Regions from separate parts of the Shinella sp. GW835-FHT14H05 genome, predicted to be linked through region 2. Evidence: riboswitches for the same ligand, from Rfam matches in the RefSeq annotation. Region 2 holds a riboswitch; each other region holds the start of a gene.

Region 1 (3,501 bases), on a different contig from region 2:
GTCGGGGATGCCCGCGAACGGCTCGCAGCGCTGGCCGATACCAAGCGCGAGGAGGCGGTGACGCCGAAGCAGGAAACCGAGACGGCCATCATCGACACCGAGCGCCAGGCCATCGAGGAGCGGCCGATCGTCGATCCCCGCGAGGCCTACATGGACCGGTCGATTCGGGTGCAGGCACAGCGCTTCCTGAGCGCGCTCGGCTACAATACCTACGGCGTCGACGGCGTCTTCGGCCCGCGCACCCGCTCGGCGATCGCCGCCTGGCAGGGTTCCTCCGGCTATCGCGCCGATGGCTACCTGTCGCGTCCGCAATACCGCGCATTGCGGCAGGCCGCGCAATATGCCGAAGCCCGGCAGAACCGCCAGCGCCGCTACCAGCAGGACTACGACGTGCTCGAAGGCCCGGTCGATGGGTACTATGAAGAGCGCGAATACCGCGGCGACAGCTACTACAACGATGGCGGCGGTCTGGTGATCATTCCGGGCTATTGAGTGGGTGACGGCGGTTTCAGCACAGGCGATGCCGCTGCGGATCGATTGACTTGCGCGATGCGGAAGCATAATCATCCGGATTATTGGATGGTTCCCGGATCCGGAAACGGATCGGGGAGTAAATGGGAATGTGACGCGGCGGACCCAAATAGGGCGCTGCAATCACGGCCGACCCCGCGACTGTAGAGTGGCGAGGGACGTTCATCCGGAGGGCAGGATCTGGTGCGGGACGAAGCAATGGTGCTTCAGGCCGTGCCAGGGAGAACCCGCCGGAAAAGCCACTGGGTGGCATCGCGATAAGCCGGGGCCGGACGCCTCTTAGTCTACGAATCGTCCACCCTTTTGCGATGCGTCTACCCGGGAAGGTGAGAATGTTCCGCAGGCGTTGAAAAGCGCCGGACGCCGCGAGCCAGGAGACCTGCCAGCCGATGAGGGCATTTCGCCCGACCTGGGGAGGGGCTTCCCCAACGCCTGCACGGAGGTTGTCATGGCTGTTTCTTCAACGTCTTCTGTTACCCTTTCCGCAAACGACCGCCTTGTTGCCGGCGTTTTCGCGCTTCTGATCGGCGCTTTCCTGGTTTTCGGCGCGGGCCTCGCGAATTCGGCCGTGCTGCATGACACGGCGCACGACACCCGTCACTCCTACGGCTTTCCCTGCCACTAAGGAGTTTTTGACATGATCGTTCGTTATCTCCTGGCCGCCCTGGTGGCCGGGCTGTTCTCCGGCGTGCTGATGACAGCCGCCCAGGAGGCGCGAGTCGTGCCGCTCATTCTCCATGCGGAGGAATTCGAGGGCGGCGGCGAAACCGCGCCGGCCACCGAAGGCACCACGCCCGCTACCGATGGCGCCACGCAGACGCAGGAGCATTCTTCGCTCGGCGCCGTCCTTCTGGATGTGGCTTCGTCCTTCTCGCCGATCTCCGTCGCCTATGCCCATGAGGGCGAAGAGCACGAAGAGGGCGGTATCATGTTCGGCATGAGCCGGTTCTCCGGCACGCTGCTCGCAAACCTCGTGACCGGCTCGGGCTTTGCCCTGTTGCTCGCCGGCTTCAGCCTCGTTTCCGGCCATCCGATCACGGTGGCGAACGGTGCGCTGTGGGGGGCTGCCGGCTGGCTTGCCGTGCACATGCTGCCGGCCATCGGCCTGCCGCCGGAGCTTCCGGGCTTCCCGGCCGCCGATCTCGGCGATCGCCAAGTCTGGTGGGTTGCGACCATCGTGCTTTCCGCGGCAGGGCTCTACCTGCTCTTCCTCAAGGACGGCATCGTCGCCAAGATCGCCGGCATCGTGCTGATTGCGGCGCCGCAGGTCTACGGCGCGCCGCAGCCGGGCGACATTTCCAGCAATGTTCCGGCCGTTCTCGGTGCGGAGTTCGCCGTCGCGGCGCTCGCCACGACGCTGTTCTTCTGGATCGTGCTCGGCCTCTCGCTGGGTTTTGCCAACGAAAAGATCGCCAAGGCCGCCTGATATGGCACAGACATCGCCCGGAGCCGTCCTGGTTCTGGGCGGTGCGCGTTCCGGAAAATCCGCTTTTGCCGAAAGGCTGGTCGCCGAGACCGGCCTTTCGCGTCATTACATCGCCACCGGCCGGGCATGGGACGATGAGATGCGCCAGCGCATCGACAAACACCGCGAGGATCGCGGCGACGGCTGGCAAACCCATGAGGAGCCGCTTGCGCTCGCCACCCGCATCAGGGATGTGGCACGCCCGGACCGGGCGGTGCTCATCGATTGCCTTACGCTCTGGGTGACCAACCTGATGCTGGAGGAACGCGATATGGCCGCGGAATTTGCCGGCCTCGCGGAAGCGATCAAGGCGGCGCAGGGCCGGCTGGTCTTCGTCTCCAACGAGGTCGGCCTCGGCATCGTGCCGGAAAACCGCATGGCGCGTGAATTCCGCGACCATGCCGGGCGGCTGCATCAGCAGATCGCCGCCCTCGTGCCAGAAGTCTATTTCGTCGCGGCCGGATTGCCGCTGAAAATGAAGGGTTGAGTCATGCTGCAACAGAAAATCCCCGCCACCGTCATCACCGGCTTCCTCGGCGCGGGCAAGACGACGCTGATCCGCAACCTGCTCCAGAATGCCGGCGGCAAGCGCATCGCGCTCATCATCAACGAGTTCGGCGATCTCGGCGTCGATGGCGACGTGCTGAAGGGCTGCGGCGCGGAAGCCTGTAGCGAGGACGATATCATCGAGCTCACCAACGGCTGTATCTGCTGCACCGTCGCCGATGATTTCATCCCGACCATGTCGAAGCTGCTGGAACGCGAAAACCGCCCGGACCACATCGTCATCGAGACGTCCGGCCTGGCCCTTCCGCAGCCGCTCGTCGCCGCCTTCAACTGGCCTGAAATCAAGACGCAGGTGACGGTCGATGGCGTCATCACCGTGGTGGACAGCGCCGCCGTCGCCGCCGGCCGCTTTGCCGACGACCATGACAAGGTGGATGCGCTGCGCGTCGAGGACGACAACCTCGACCACGAGAGCCCGCTCGAAGAACTGTTCGAGGACCAGCTCACGGCTGCCGACCTCATCATTCTCAACAAGACGGACCTGATCGACGCCGCGGGCCTCAAGATCGTGCGCGACGAAGTCGCCTCGCGCACCGTCCGCAAGCCCACGATGATCGAGGCGAAGAACGGCGAAGTCGCCGCCGCCGTGCTGCTCGGCCTCGGTGTCGGCACGGAGGACGATATCGCCAACCGCAAGTCGCACCACGAGCTGGAGCACGAGAACGGCGAGGAGCACGACCATGACGAGTTCGACAGTTTTGTCGTGGAGCTCGGTGCCATCGCCGACCCGGCCGCCTTCATCGAGCGCCTCAAGGGCGTGATCGCCGAACACGACGTGCTGCGCCTCAAGGGTTTTGCAGACGTGCCCGGCAAGCCGCTGCGCCTGCTCGTCCAGGCCGTCGGCAGCCGCATCGACAGCTATTTCGAACGCGCCTGGACGCCGGGCGAAAACCGCGGCACCCGCTTCGTCGTCATCGGCCTGCACGACATGGACGAAG
Region 2 (3,501 bases):
AATGAAGGAGGGCAGCGCCCAGAGTTCGCCGATCTTCAGCGCGTCAAGCTTCTGGAAGCCCTGCACGAAGGACGTCAGCCCCTCATGCGAGACGCCGCTATGGGTATGCGCGACATAGAGCCAAGCGAGCGCCAACGTACGCGGCACCACCTGCCCCTCGATCTGAATGGTCGGGAGCTGGCGATAGAACCGCCGCGGGAAGTCGCGCCGGACCTCCTGGATCGCCTCTTCGACGACATAATAGTTGTCGAGCAGCCATTCGGCGGCCGGCGTGATCTGTGCGCCCGCTTCGACATCCTTGGCCGTCGCCTGGTAGACGCGAAAGATTTCCTTCTCGTTTTCCTTGTGCCGGGCACGGAATTCGAAGGGCTGGAAGCCGGGCAGCGCCGCGGTCTTGTCGCGCGCCAGCGCTTCACCGCAATCGGCGAGCTCCTCCAGCGACAGATAGGTGGCGCGGATCGAATCGTTATAATCGATCTGCTTGGCGTCGGCGTCGCGCGAAGGGGCTTGCGGCGTATTGTGAAGGGGCATGTTTCTGATTCTGGATCCGGCCATATGGAACCATCCGGCAACGGCCTTTGCGCCGAACGGTTTGTTGCGGGCAGGCTTCATCTCGGTGCCGCGATCAGCCATGAGACCATACGGCGCCCGGATGGCGCGAATGGAATGGACATGGCTCAGGCGACACGCTGCTTGGCATCCTGGCCGCGTGGTGCATGAAAACGGCATTTTTTAGCCGCAAGGACAGAGACTTGCAACATGTCAACATGACCGGATGGCGCAGCATCGACCCTCATTTGTGGTTTTGGTGAATCGCAAGACCCGGATGGGGCCGCACGAGCGCATAGGACAGGCGGATGCCAAATGCATGACATGGGGAAAAGTTCCGCAGCTCTTGCCAACGCCGATCCCGCCATTGACTTGGCGGCGCCGCCACGCCAGCTTGGCGCCGTCAGGGTCTTCCGAGTCGAAACGGCTCGGAGGCTAAGAGGGAAGCCGGTGCGATGCTCCAGATCGAGCACCAAGACCGGCGCTGCCCCCGCAACTGTGAACGGCGAGTTTCTGTCGAAGGATGCCACTGGTTTTTACACCGGGAAGGCGAGACAGGGGCGACGACCCGCAAGCCAGGAGACCTGCCCTGACAGCTGTAACGTCCATGGGCGGGGTGTCCCAAGGGTGCGCCTGCTCCCGCATGCGTGCGTCCGGTCATCCCCCAATTCACCGATTGGGGAAACAATGCTTGCCAATACCGACCACGGCCTCTCCGGCACCGGAAAGCCGGAATCCATCTTCATCTCCTGGCTGCTCTGGCAGCCGCGCGGCGCCGATCTTGCCGTCGAAGCCCTGAAGGAAGTGCGCAAGCTCGCGCGCTACGAAGGCATCGATCCCGATATCGTGCGCCTGAGGGCGCTGTTCGCTTCGCTTGCCGGCGCGGGAGGTGCGGTGCACTGACGGCTTAACGCATAAAGACATATTGACATAAAGATATCTTTATGTGATCTCCGGTGTAGTATGATGATGACACCGGAGGGCTTTGCCATGGCCAATTCGCACCTGGACACCCTGTTCGGCCCAGAACTGCCACGCCGCGACGGCAGCGAGGTTCTCGCCGCCCTGCAGGCCGCCGCCCGCGAGCGCATCCTGGTGCTCGACGGCGCCATGGGCACGGAAATCCAGACCCTGAAGCTGGTGGAAGACGATTTCCGAGGCGACCGCTTCGGCGACTGCGCCTGCCACCAGCAGGGCAACAACGACCTCCTGACGCTGACCCAGCCCGGCGCGATCGAGGACATCCACTACCGCTACGCGCTTGCCGGCGCCGACATCCTCGAAACCAACACCTTCTCCTCCACCACCATCGCCCAGGCCGATTACGGCATGGAGGACATGGTCTATGAACTGAACCGCGACGGCGCGCGCCTTGCGCGGCGCGCCGGTCTGCGCGCGCAGGAAAAGGACGGCCGCCGCCGCTTCGTCGCCGGCGCCCTCGGCCCGACGAACCGCACCGCCTCCATTTCGCCGGACGTCAACAATCCCGGCTACCGCGCCGTCACCTTCGACGACCTGCGCACCGCCTATGCCGAGCAGGTCCGCGGCCTCATCGACGGCAGCGCCGATATCATCCTGATCGAGACGATCTTTGACACGCTGAACGCCAAGGCCGCGATCTTCGCCACCCGCGAAGTCTTCGAGGAAAAGGACATCCACCTGCCGGTGATGATCTCCGGCACGATCACCGACCTTTCCGGCCGCACGCTCTCCGGCCAGACGCCGGAGGCTTTCTGGAACTCGGTGCGCCACGCCGACCCCTTCTCCATCGGCCTCAACTGCGCGCTCGGCGCCAATGCCATGCGCGCCCACCTCGCCGAAATCTCCTCCGTCGCGCAAACCTTCGTCTGCGCGTATCCCAATGCCGGCCTGCCCAACGCCTTCGGCCAGTATGACGAGACGCCGGACGAGATGGCCGCCCAGATCGAAGGGTTTATGCGCGATGGGCTCGTCAATATCGTCGGCGGCTGCTGCGGCTCGACACCGGATCATATCCGCGCCATCGCAGCCGCCGCCGCGCGCCACAGCCCGCGCGAAATCCCCGACATCCCGCGCCACATGCGCCTCTCCGGCCTCGAACCCTTCACGCTGACCGACGCCATTCCCTTCGTGAACGTGGGCGAGCGCACCAACGTCACGGGCTCGGCGAAATTCCGCAAGCTGATCACCGCCGGCGACTATGCGGCCGCCCTCGACGTCGCGCGCGACCAGGTGGCGAACGGCGCGCAGATCATCGACATCAACATGGACGAGGGCCTGATCGATTCCGCCCGGGCCATGACGGAATATGTCAACCTCATCGCCGCCGAACCGGATATCGCCCGCGTTCCCCTGATGATCGACTCGTCGAAATGGGAGGTGATCGAGGCCGGCCTGAAATGCGTGCAGGGCAAGCCGCTGGTCAACTCGATCTCGCTGAAGGAAGGCGAAGAGGCTTTCCTGCACCATGCCAAGCTCGTGCGCGCCTATGGCGCCGCCGTCGTCGTCATGGCCTTCGACGAGACCGGCCAGGCCGACACCAAGGCGCGCAAGGTGGATATCTGCACCCGCGCCTACAAGCTGCTCACCGAAGTCGCCGGCCTCGCGCCGGAAGACATCGTCTTCGACCCGAACATTTTTGCGGTGGCGACCGGCATCGAGGAACACGACAATTACGGCGTCGACTTCATCGAGGCGACCGGCGAAATCACCTCCACCCTGCCGCATGTCCACATTTCCGGCGGCGTCTCCAACCTCTCCTTCTCCTTCCGCGGCAACGAGCCGGTGCGCGAAGCCATGCACGCCGTCTTCCTCTACCATGCCATCCAGGCGGGCATGGACATGGGCATCGTCAACGCCGGCCAGCTCGCCGTCTACGACACGATCGAACCGGACCTGCGCGAGGCCTGCGAGGACGTGGTGCTGAACCGTCAGCCCAAAAGCGGCGGCACCGCCACCGAACGCCTGCTGGAA
Region 3 (3,501 bases), on a different contig from region 2:
AAGCCGGAGATGCTCTTGCGCGGCTTGAGATCATGGTCGCCGTCTTCCAGCCAGAGCACGCGGATGCTGTCCAGCAGGCCGTAACCCGGCACCTCCTCCTTGGTGCCGAAGGGATCACGGGTGCCCTGGCAGATGAGGGCCGGTGTCTTGAGGCCCATCAGATGGGCGGTGCGCAGCTGCGCGGGTTTTTCCGGCGGATGGAACGGATAGCCGAGGCAGAGAAGGCCGGCGATGCGGCTCTCGGCAAACAGATCGTCAGCCACCATACTGGCGACGCGTCCGCCCATCGACTTGCCGCCGATGACGAGCGGCCCCTTCGCCGCGAGCGCCGCGACGACGTCGAGAAATTCCGGGTTCAGCGTTTCGGCCTTCGGCGGCGGCCGGCGGCTGCCCTCGGTGCGCCGGGCGGCCATATAGGAGAACTCGAAGCGTGCGACGCGCAGGCCTTCCGCCGCAAGCGCCGTGGCCGCGGCGGTCATCGCCGGCGAATCCATCGGCGCGCCGCTGCCATGCGCGAGAAGCAGGGTGGTGGAGGCGTCTTCCGGGCCGGTGAACAGGAAGCGGGCGCTCATCGCTGCCTCACTTCGCGTGATCCTTCACGTCGCCGGGCGCGATCGGGTCGCTCGCCGGAAAGGTCTCTTCGAGCGCCTCTTCCAGATAATCATCCTGCTCGGTCTTGGCGTCCTTGTCCTTCTGCCGGGCGCGCTCGGCTTCCAGCGAGGTCTTCGGGCTGTCCTTCTCGGTCGGCATCGTCATCTCCCGTGTTGCTTTCTTCCAAGATAGGGCATTTTCCCGTCGAGACGAGAGGCTTTCAGGTCTCGGGCAGGGTGAGTTCGGCGATGACGGGCAGGTGGTTCGAGCCGAAAGACGGGCCGACGCGGCGCGCGCGCACGGAAATATCCGGCGAGACGGCGACATGGTCGATCGAGGCGCCGATATAGGCAAGCGCATCGAGTTTCAGGCTGAAGCGCGTCACCGGCTGCAACCATCCGCCCGCCGTGGAGGCAAGGCCGGCCTGCTTCAAGAAATTGCGGAAGAAGGGCGACCAGGTCGGTGTGTTCCAGTCGCCGGCGACGATGACCGGCGCCTTTTCGAGATCGCCCTTCACGGCGTCGGCGGCGGCCGAAAGATAGTCGTTGCGGTCGCGCCACTGCCAGAGCCGGCGCGGCGTCTCCGGGTGGAAGGCATAGAGGAAGATCGGCTTGCCGCCCATGTCGAGTTCCAGCCGGAGCGGCTGCTTGTAGGCGCGCTCCTCGGTGAAGGCACGCTTCAGTTCCGTCTCCGCCCGGATCGGTAGCGTCGAAAAAACCTTCAGGCTGTCGCGGATGCGGGTGTCGACGCTGCTTTCATAGGCGAACAGGCCTGAGGCGGAAAGCGCCTGCTCCCAGCGTGCCGTCGTTTCCTCCAGCACGACGATATCGGGTTTTTCCCGGCGCAGCAGATCGATGAAGACGGCGGGGTCCTCGCGGTTGCGCACATAGAGATTGGCGGTCAGCACCTTCAGGCCGCTCGTCGCGGCAGAGGCGCGCGCAGTCGGCACGTCGGCCGCCGGTATGAGGGCAATGGCGAGCCCGGCAAGCGCAATCACGATCGCCTTCAGGCGCCGCGTCACGACGGCCGCGACGACCAGCAGCGCGCCGGCGGCGACGATATAGGGCCAGGCGAAGGTGAGCAGATCGACCAGCCAGAACCGGTCCCCGGCAAGCACGACGATGCTGACGGCGAAGAGATAGGCGATGACGCCCGGCAGGACGAGGACACGGTAGGCAAGGGCGATCGGTCCCCGGCGCGGCACTATCGGCATCGACTGTTCCTTCTGCATCACGGGATTCGCGGGAGGTCGATTCCCGTAACGGGAGGTTTGCATGTACCCCGCACATCCCGACGCTGCAATGACATCATGGGCGAGGACTGCACGCTGCGTTAAGTCGGGCGATAAATAAAGACATAAAGATTTCTTTATGTAGCTTGACATTGCCGGCGATATCGCGCCAAGTCGCCGCGTCGTGGTTCCCTGGGGTGGTCCGTCCGTCCCAGGGCTAAGAGGGAATCCGGTGCGTCGATCCGTCGGCAAAGCCGGGGCTGCCCCCGCAACTGTGAGCGGCGAGTTGCTGTCCAACAATGTCACTGAGGCGAAAGCCTTGGGAAGACGGACAGCGGCGACGACCCGCGAGCCAGGAGACCTGCCAAGGCAACAGAACGTCCACGGGCGGGGTGTCCCGGTGGTTGCTGCATCTCGCCGGCAACGGCAGAGCCTGCACGCGTCCGCTTAACCCATGCCCCCACAAACCAATGGGGTATGACAATGTCCAAACAATCTCTCCCGGTCGCCTCCCTCGGCTTCCCGCGCATCGGCCGCCATCGTGAACTGAAGTTCGCGCTCGAAGGCTTCTGGTCCGGCAAGCTTGCGGAGACCGACCTTCTCGAAACGGCGAAAAAGCTGCGCGCCGAAAACTGGGCGCTTCAGCGCGACCAGGGCATCACGCGGATTCCCTCCAACGATTTCTCCTTCTACGACCATGTGCTGGATACGGCGGTGATGGTCGGCGCCATTCCCGCCGCCTACGGCTGGGACGGCGGCGACGTGCCGCTTTCGCTGTATTTCGCCATGGCGCGCGGCAGCCAGGGTGATGGTCCTGCCGATTGCGGCCATGCCCATCACGGCCACGGCGTTCCCGCGCTGGAAATGACCAAATGGTTCGATACGAACTACCACTACATGGTGCCGGAGGTCTCCGAGGATCAGGTCTTCCGCCTCACCACGCAGAAGCCGGTCGCCCACTTCCTGGAGGCCAAGGCGCTCGGCATCCATACGCGCCCGGTCGTGCTTGGCCCGGTGACCTTCCTGAAGCTCGCGAAGGCGCGGCCGTCCACCTTCAAGCCGCTCGACCTACTGGCGAAGCTGCTGCCGGTCTACGAGGAGCTGTTCCGCCGTCTGGGCGAGGCGGGCGCGGACTGGGTTCAGGTCGATGAGCCGATCCTCGCGCTCGACCTTACCGAGGGCGAGCGCCATGCCTTCAAACTCGCCTATGAAGGCTTCGCCAGGGCGGCGCCCGGCCTGAAGCTGATGCTGACGACCTATTTTGGCGCGCTGGCGGACAATCTTTCCGCAGTCGCCGCCCTGCCGGTCGCCGGCCTTCATGTGGATCTGGCGCGTGCGCCGGAACAGCTCGACGCGGTCGTGCAGGCCGTGCGTGCGGACCAGGTTCTCTCGCTCGGCGTGATCGACGGGCGCAACATCTGGCGGGCGGACCTCGCGTCCATCCTCCACCGGCTGGCCCCGGTCGTGTCCGCCCGCGGCGCCGGTGCGGTCGAAATCGCCGCCTCGTGCTCACTGCTGCATGTGCCGATCGACCTCGATCTCGAAACGGCGCTCGACGCCGACCTCAAGACCTGGCTTGCCTTCGCGACGCAGAAGCTTGGCGAGCTTGCGACGCTCGGCAAGGGCCTGGCACAGGGCAGGGATGCCGTCCGGCAAGCCCTGGATGACGCCTCGCAGGC
Region 4 (3,501 bases), on a different contig from region 2:
ATATTCGCAGACCCATGCGCTTGAGCAGCCGCTGCACATGATCGAGGCGCTGAATGCCGCGATGGAGGAGCGCACCTGTGCGCTCGGCATCGAGGTCGGCTCCGGCAACCATTGGCAGACGTCGCGCGAGGGCCGCGAGGCGATCCATGCCTTCCGCTATGCGCTGTATGACGGCGTGCAGAGTGGCAGCGAGGACGGCACGGCGGTCGCGCCGCTGATGGGTCGTTTCTCCGATTTCGACGGCGGCGTCACCTCCATCCATCTCGGCGGCACGACCTTCCTCGTCTGTTATCCCGACCACGGCATGATCTACCGCTTCATCCCCAAGACCGCGCAGAGCTGCGAGATGGAGCTGATCTGGCTCGTCGACGGCAAGGCGGAAGAGGGCGCGGATTACGACCTCGAAAAGCTCACCTGGCTCTGGAAGGTGACGACGGCGGAAGACAAGACGATCATCGAGCACACGGCGCGCGGCGTGCAGTCGCACTATTTCGTGCCCGGTCCCATCGCGCCGATGGAGCAGAACGAGTTGCGCTATATCGACTGGTATCTGGACGAGATCAGCCGGCCGACCGGCAAGGCGTGAGCCTTGGGCATGCCGAATTTTCCGGCATGCGCCTTCCTTATCCCCAAGCGATATTGCGGCCAGACATCATAATTGTTGACGCATTTTTTACCTCGTCTACTATATCTTGTGTTCGAGGTTCTTCCGATTCGAGAGGATCGGAAGCTAAGACGGGAATCCGGTGGGGCCATGATGGCCCTGTAAATCCGGAGCTGCCCCCGCAACTGTAAGCGGCGAGCGTTCGTTCGATAAGCCACTGGGGCGCAAATGCCTTGGGAAGGTGAACGGATGCGCCGACCCGCAAGCCAGGAGACCTGCCTCGCGCATGAACGTCCACGGGCGGGGTGCCCGGCAGGCGAACGATGGGTTGCGGAATGATGCCGCCCTGTCGTTTCCCGAATGGCCCCCGCATGAATTGCTTCGGGGTGAAGTCCATGTCGATACAGTTTCCAGCATATCCGCGCGAGTAGGCGGTAATCCCGGCCGCGCGCCTGCGGCTGCCTGATCCATTTCCAATCCATCGCACGGCCATCGGCGGATGACCGGACGATCTCCCATGCCCAATTGCTCAACGCCCAATTTGCCCCATGCTCAATTGCAAAGTCACGAGGAAAACCATGTCCATCACCGTTTACAGCAAACCCGCCTGCGTCCAGTGCACCGCGACCACCCGCGCGCTCGACCGCCAGGGCATCGACTACAGCGTCGTTGACATTTCCGAGGACAGCGACGCTTTTGCACTCGTCCAGGGTCTCGGTTACCGGCAGGTTCCGGTGGTGGTTGCCGGCGAGCAGCATTGGGCCGGCTTCCGCCCCGACATGATCAGCGCGCTCGCCTGAGCCTCGGGCGATGGGCGATCTCGTCTATTTTTCCACGCGGTCGGAAAACACCCATCGCTTCGTCGCCAAGCTCGGCCTTTCCGCCGCCCGCATCCCCCTTCGCGCCGATGAGGCGCTGAAAGCCGCAGCACCCTTCGTGCTCGTCGTGCCGACCTATTGCGGCGAGGAGGGGAAAGGCGCCGTGCCCAAGCAAGTGATCCGCTTCCTCAACGATGCGGACAACCGGTCGAACCTTCGCGGCGTGATTGCCGCGGGCAACAGCAATTTCGGCGCGACCTTCGGGATCGCCGGCGACGTCATCTCCGCCAAATGCGGGGTGCCCTATCTCTACCGCTTCGAGCTTCTGGGCACCGCGGAGGACGTCGCCAATGTCAAAGACGGATTGGAACGATTTTGGACACGATGACGCTCGGCAAGCCGGCAAAGGTCCCGGAAATCACGGCGCTGGATTACCACGCCCTCAATGCGATGCTGAACCTCTATGACGAGGGTGGCAAAATCCAGCTCGACAAGGACCGGCTGGCCGCAAAACAATATTTCCTCCAGCACGTCAACCAGAACACGGTGTTTTTCCATAACCTGCGGGAAAAACTCGATTATCTGGTGACCGAGGGCTACTATGAGCAGGAGGTGCTGGACCAGTATTCGTTCAACTTCGTGCGCGATCTGTTCGACCACGCCTATGACAAGAAATTCCGCTTCCCCACCTTCCTCGGCGCCTTCAAATATTACACGTCCTATACGCTGAAGACCTTTGACGGGAAGCGTTACCTGGAGCGTTACGAGGACCGCGTCTGCATGGTGGCGCTGGCACTGGCGCGCGGCAACGAGGCGCTTGCCCGCGACCTCGTCGACGAGGTCATTTCCGGTCGCTTCCAGCCCGCGACGCCGACCTTCCTCAATGCCGGCAAGAAACAGCGTGGCGAACTCGTCTCGTGCTTCCTGCTGCGCATCGAGGACAACATGGAGAGCATCGGCCGCTCGATCAATTCGGCGCTCCAGCTTTCCAAGCGTGGCGGCGGGGTGGCCTTGTCGCTCACCAACCTTCGCGAGATGGGCGCGCCGATCAAGCAGATCGAAAACCAGTCCTCCGGCGTCATCCCGGTGATGAAGCTCCTGGAAGACAGCTTCTCCTATGCCAACCAGCTCGGCGCGCGGCAGGGCGCAGGCGCGGTCTATCTCAACGCCCACCATCCGGACATCATGCGCTTCCTCGATACCAAGCGCGAAAATGCCGACGAGAAGATCCGCATCAAGACCCTGTCGCTCGGCGTCGTCATTCCGGACATCACCTTCGAACTCGCGAAGAACAACGAGGACATGTACCTGTTCTCGCCGCATGACGTAGAGCGCGTCTATGGCGTCGCCTTCAGCGAGATCTCGGTGACGGAAAAGTACCGCGAGATGGTCGAGGACGCCCGCATCAAGAAGAAGAAGATCAAGGCGCGCGACTTCTTCCAGGTCATCGCCGAAATCCAGTTCGAGAGCGGCTACCCCTACATCATGTTCGAGGACACGGTGAACCGCGCGAACCCGATCGCCGGGCGCATCTCGATGAGCAACCTCTGCTCGGAAATCCTGCAGGTCAGCGAGGCGAGCGAGTTCAACGACGACCTGTCCTATTCGAAGATGGGCAAGGACATTTCCTGCAATCTCGGTTCGCTCAACATCGCGGCAGCGATGGATAGCCCCGATTTCGGCCAAACGATCGAGACCTCGATCCGCGCGCTGACGGCGGTCTCCGAGATGAGCCACATCTCCTCGGTTCCCTCCGTGGAGAAGGGCAACGACGACAGCCACGCCATCGGCCTTGGCCAGATGAACCTGCACGGCTACCTTGCCCGCGAGCGCATTTTTTATGGCTCTGAAGAGGGCGTCGACTTCACCAATATCTATTTCTACACGGTGACTTACCACGCCATCCGCGCCTCGAACCGGCTGGCCGTCGAGAAGGGTGTCAGCTTCAAGGGTTTCGAGAACTCCAAATACGCTTCCGGCGAGTATTTCGACAAATACACCGAGGCCGAATGGCTGCCGGCGACGGAGAAGGTGAGGGGCATTTTCGAAGAGGCCGGCATCCATATCCCAACGCAGGAA

Evidence for each region. A riboswitch is a leader RNA that binds a small molecule or an ion and turns the genes downstream of it on or off. The one in region 2 is predicted to bind cobalamin.
Region 1: another riboswitch for cobalamin. It lies ahead of AC1Q6Z_RS05995 (CbtB domain-containing protein); the one in region 2 lies ahead of AC1Q6Z_RS17590 (hypothetical protein).
Region 3: another riboswitch for cobalamin. It lies ahead of metE (5-methyltetrahydropteroyltriglutamate--homocysteine S-methyltransferase); the one in region 2 lies ahead of AC1Q6Z_RS17590 (hypothetical protein).
Region 4: another riboswitch for cobalamin. It lies ahead of nrdH (glutaredoxin-like protein NrdH); the one in region 2 lies ahead of AC1Q6Z_RS17590 (hypothetical protein).

The regions. Positions count from the first base shown of each region.
Region 1 is NZ_JBXAFY010000001.1:1,219,237-1,222,737, forward strand. It holds gene AC1Q6Z_RS05990 (peptidoglycan-binding domain-containing protein) at 1-492, shown strand, start outside; cobalamin riboswitch at 564-932, shown strand; gene AC1Q6Z_RS05995 (CbtB domain-containing protein) at 980-1,156, shown strand; gene AC1Q6Z_RS06000 (CbtA family protein) at 1,169-1,957, shown strand; gene cobU (bifunctional adenosylcobinamide kinase/adenosylcobinamide-phosphate guanylyltransferase) at 1,959-2,483, shown strand; gene cobW (cobalamin biosynthesis protein CobW) at 2,487-3,501, shown strand, end outside.
Region 2 is NZ_JBXAFY010000005.1:175,959-179,459, reverse strand. It holds gene AC1Q6Z_RS17595 (glycoside hydrolase family 94 protein) at 1-531, opposite strand, end outside; cobalamin riboswitch at 939-1,155, shown strand; gene AC1Q6Z_RS17590 (hypothetical protein) at 1,237-1,452, shown strand; gene metH (methionine synthase) at 1,540-3,501, shown strand, end outside.
Region 3 is NZ_JBXAFY010000010.1:115,651-119,151, forward strand. It holds gene AC1Q6Z_RS25290 (alpha/beta hydrolase family protein) at 1-572, opposite strand, end outside; gene AC1Q6Z_RS25295 (hypothetical protein) at 580-750, opposite strand; gene AC1Q6Z_RS25300 (endonuclease/exonuclease/phosphatase family protein) at 812-1,804, opposite strand; cobalamin riboswitch at 1,991-2,205, shown strand; gene metE (5-methyltetrahydropteroyltriglutamate--homocysteine S-methyltransferase) at 2,306-3,501, shown strand, end outside.
Region 4 is NZ_JBXAFY010000001.1:62,726-66,226, forward strand. It holds gene AC1Q6Z_RS00295 (aromatic ring-hydroxylating oxygenase subunit alpha) at 1-586, shown strand, start outside; cobalamin riboswitch at 685-901, shown strand; gene nrdH (glutaredoxin-like protein NrdH) at 1,183-1,404, shown strand; gene nrdI (class Ib ribonucleoside-diphosphate reductase assembly flavoprotein NrdI) at 1,415-1,810, shown strand; gene nrdE (class 1b ribonucleoside-diphosphate reductase subunit alpha) at 1,807-3,501, shown strand, end outside.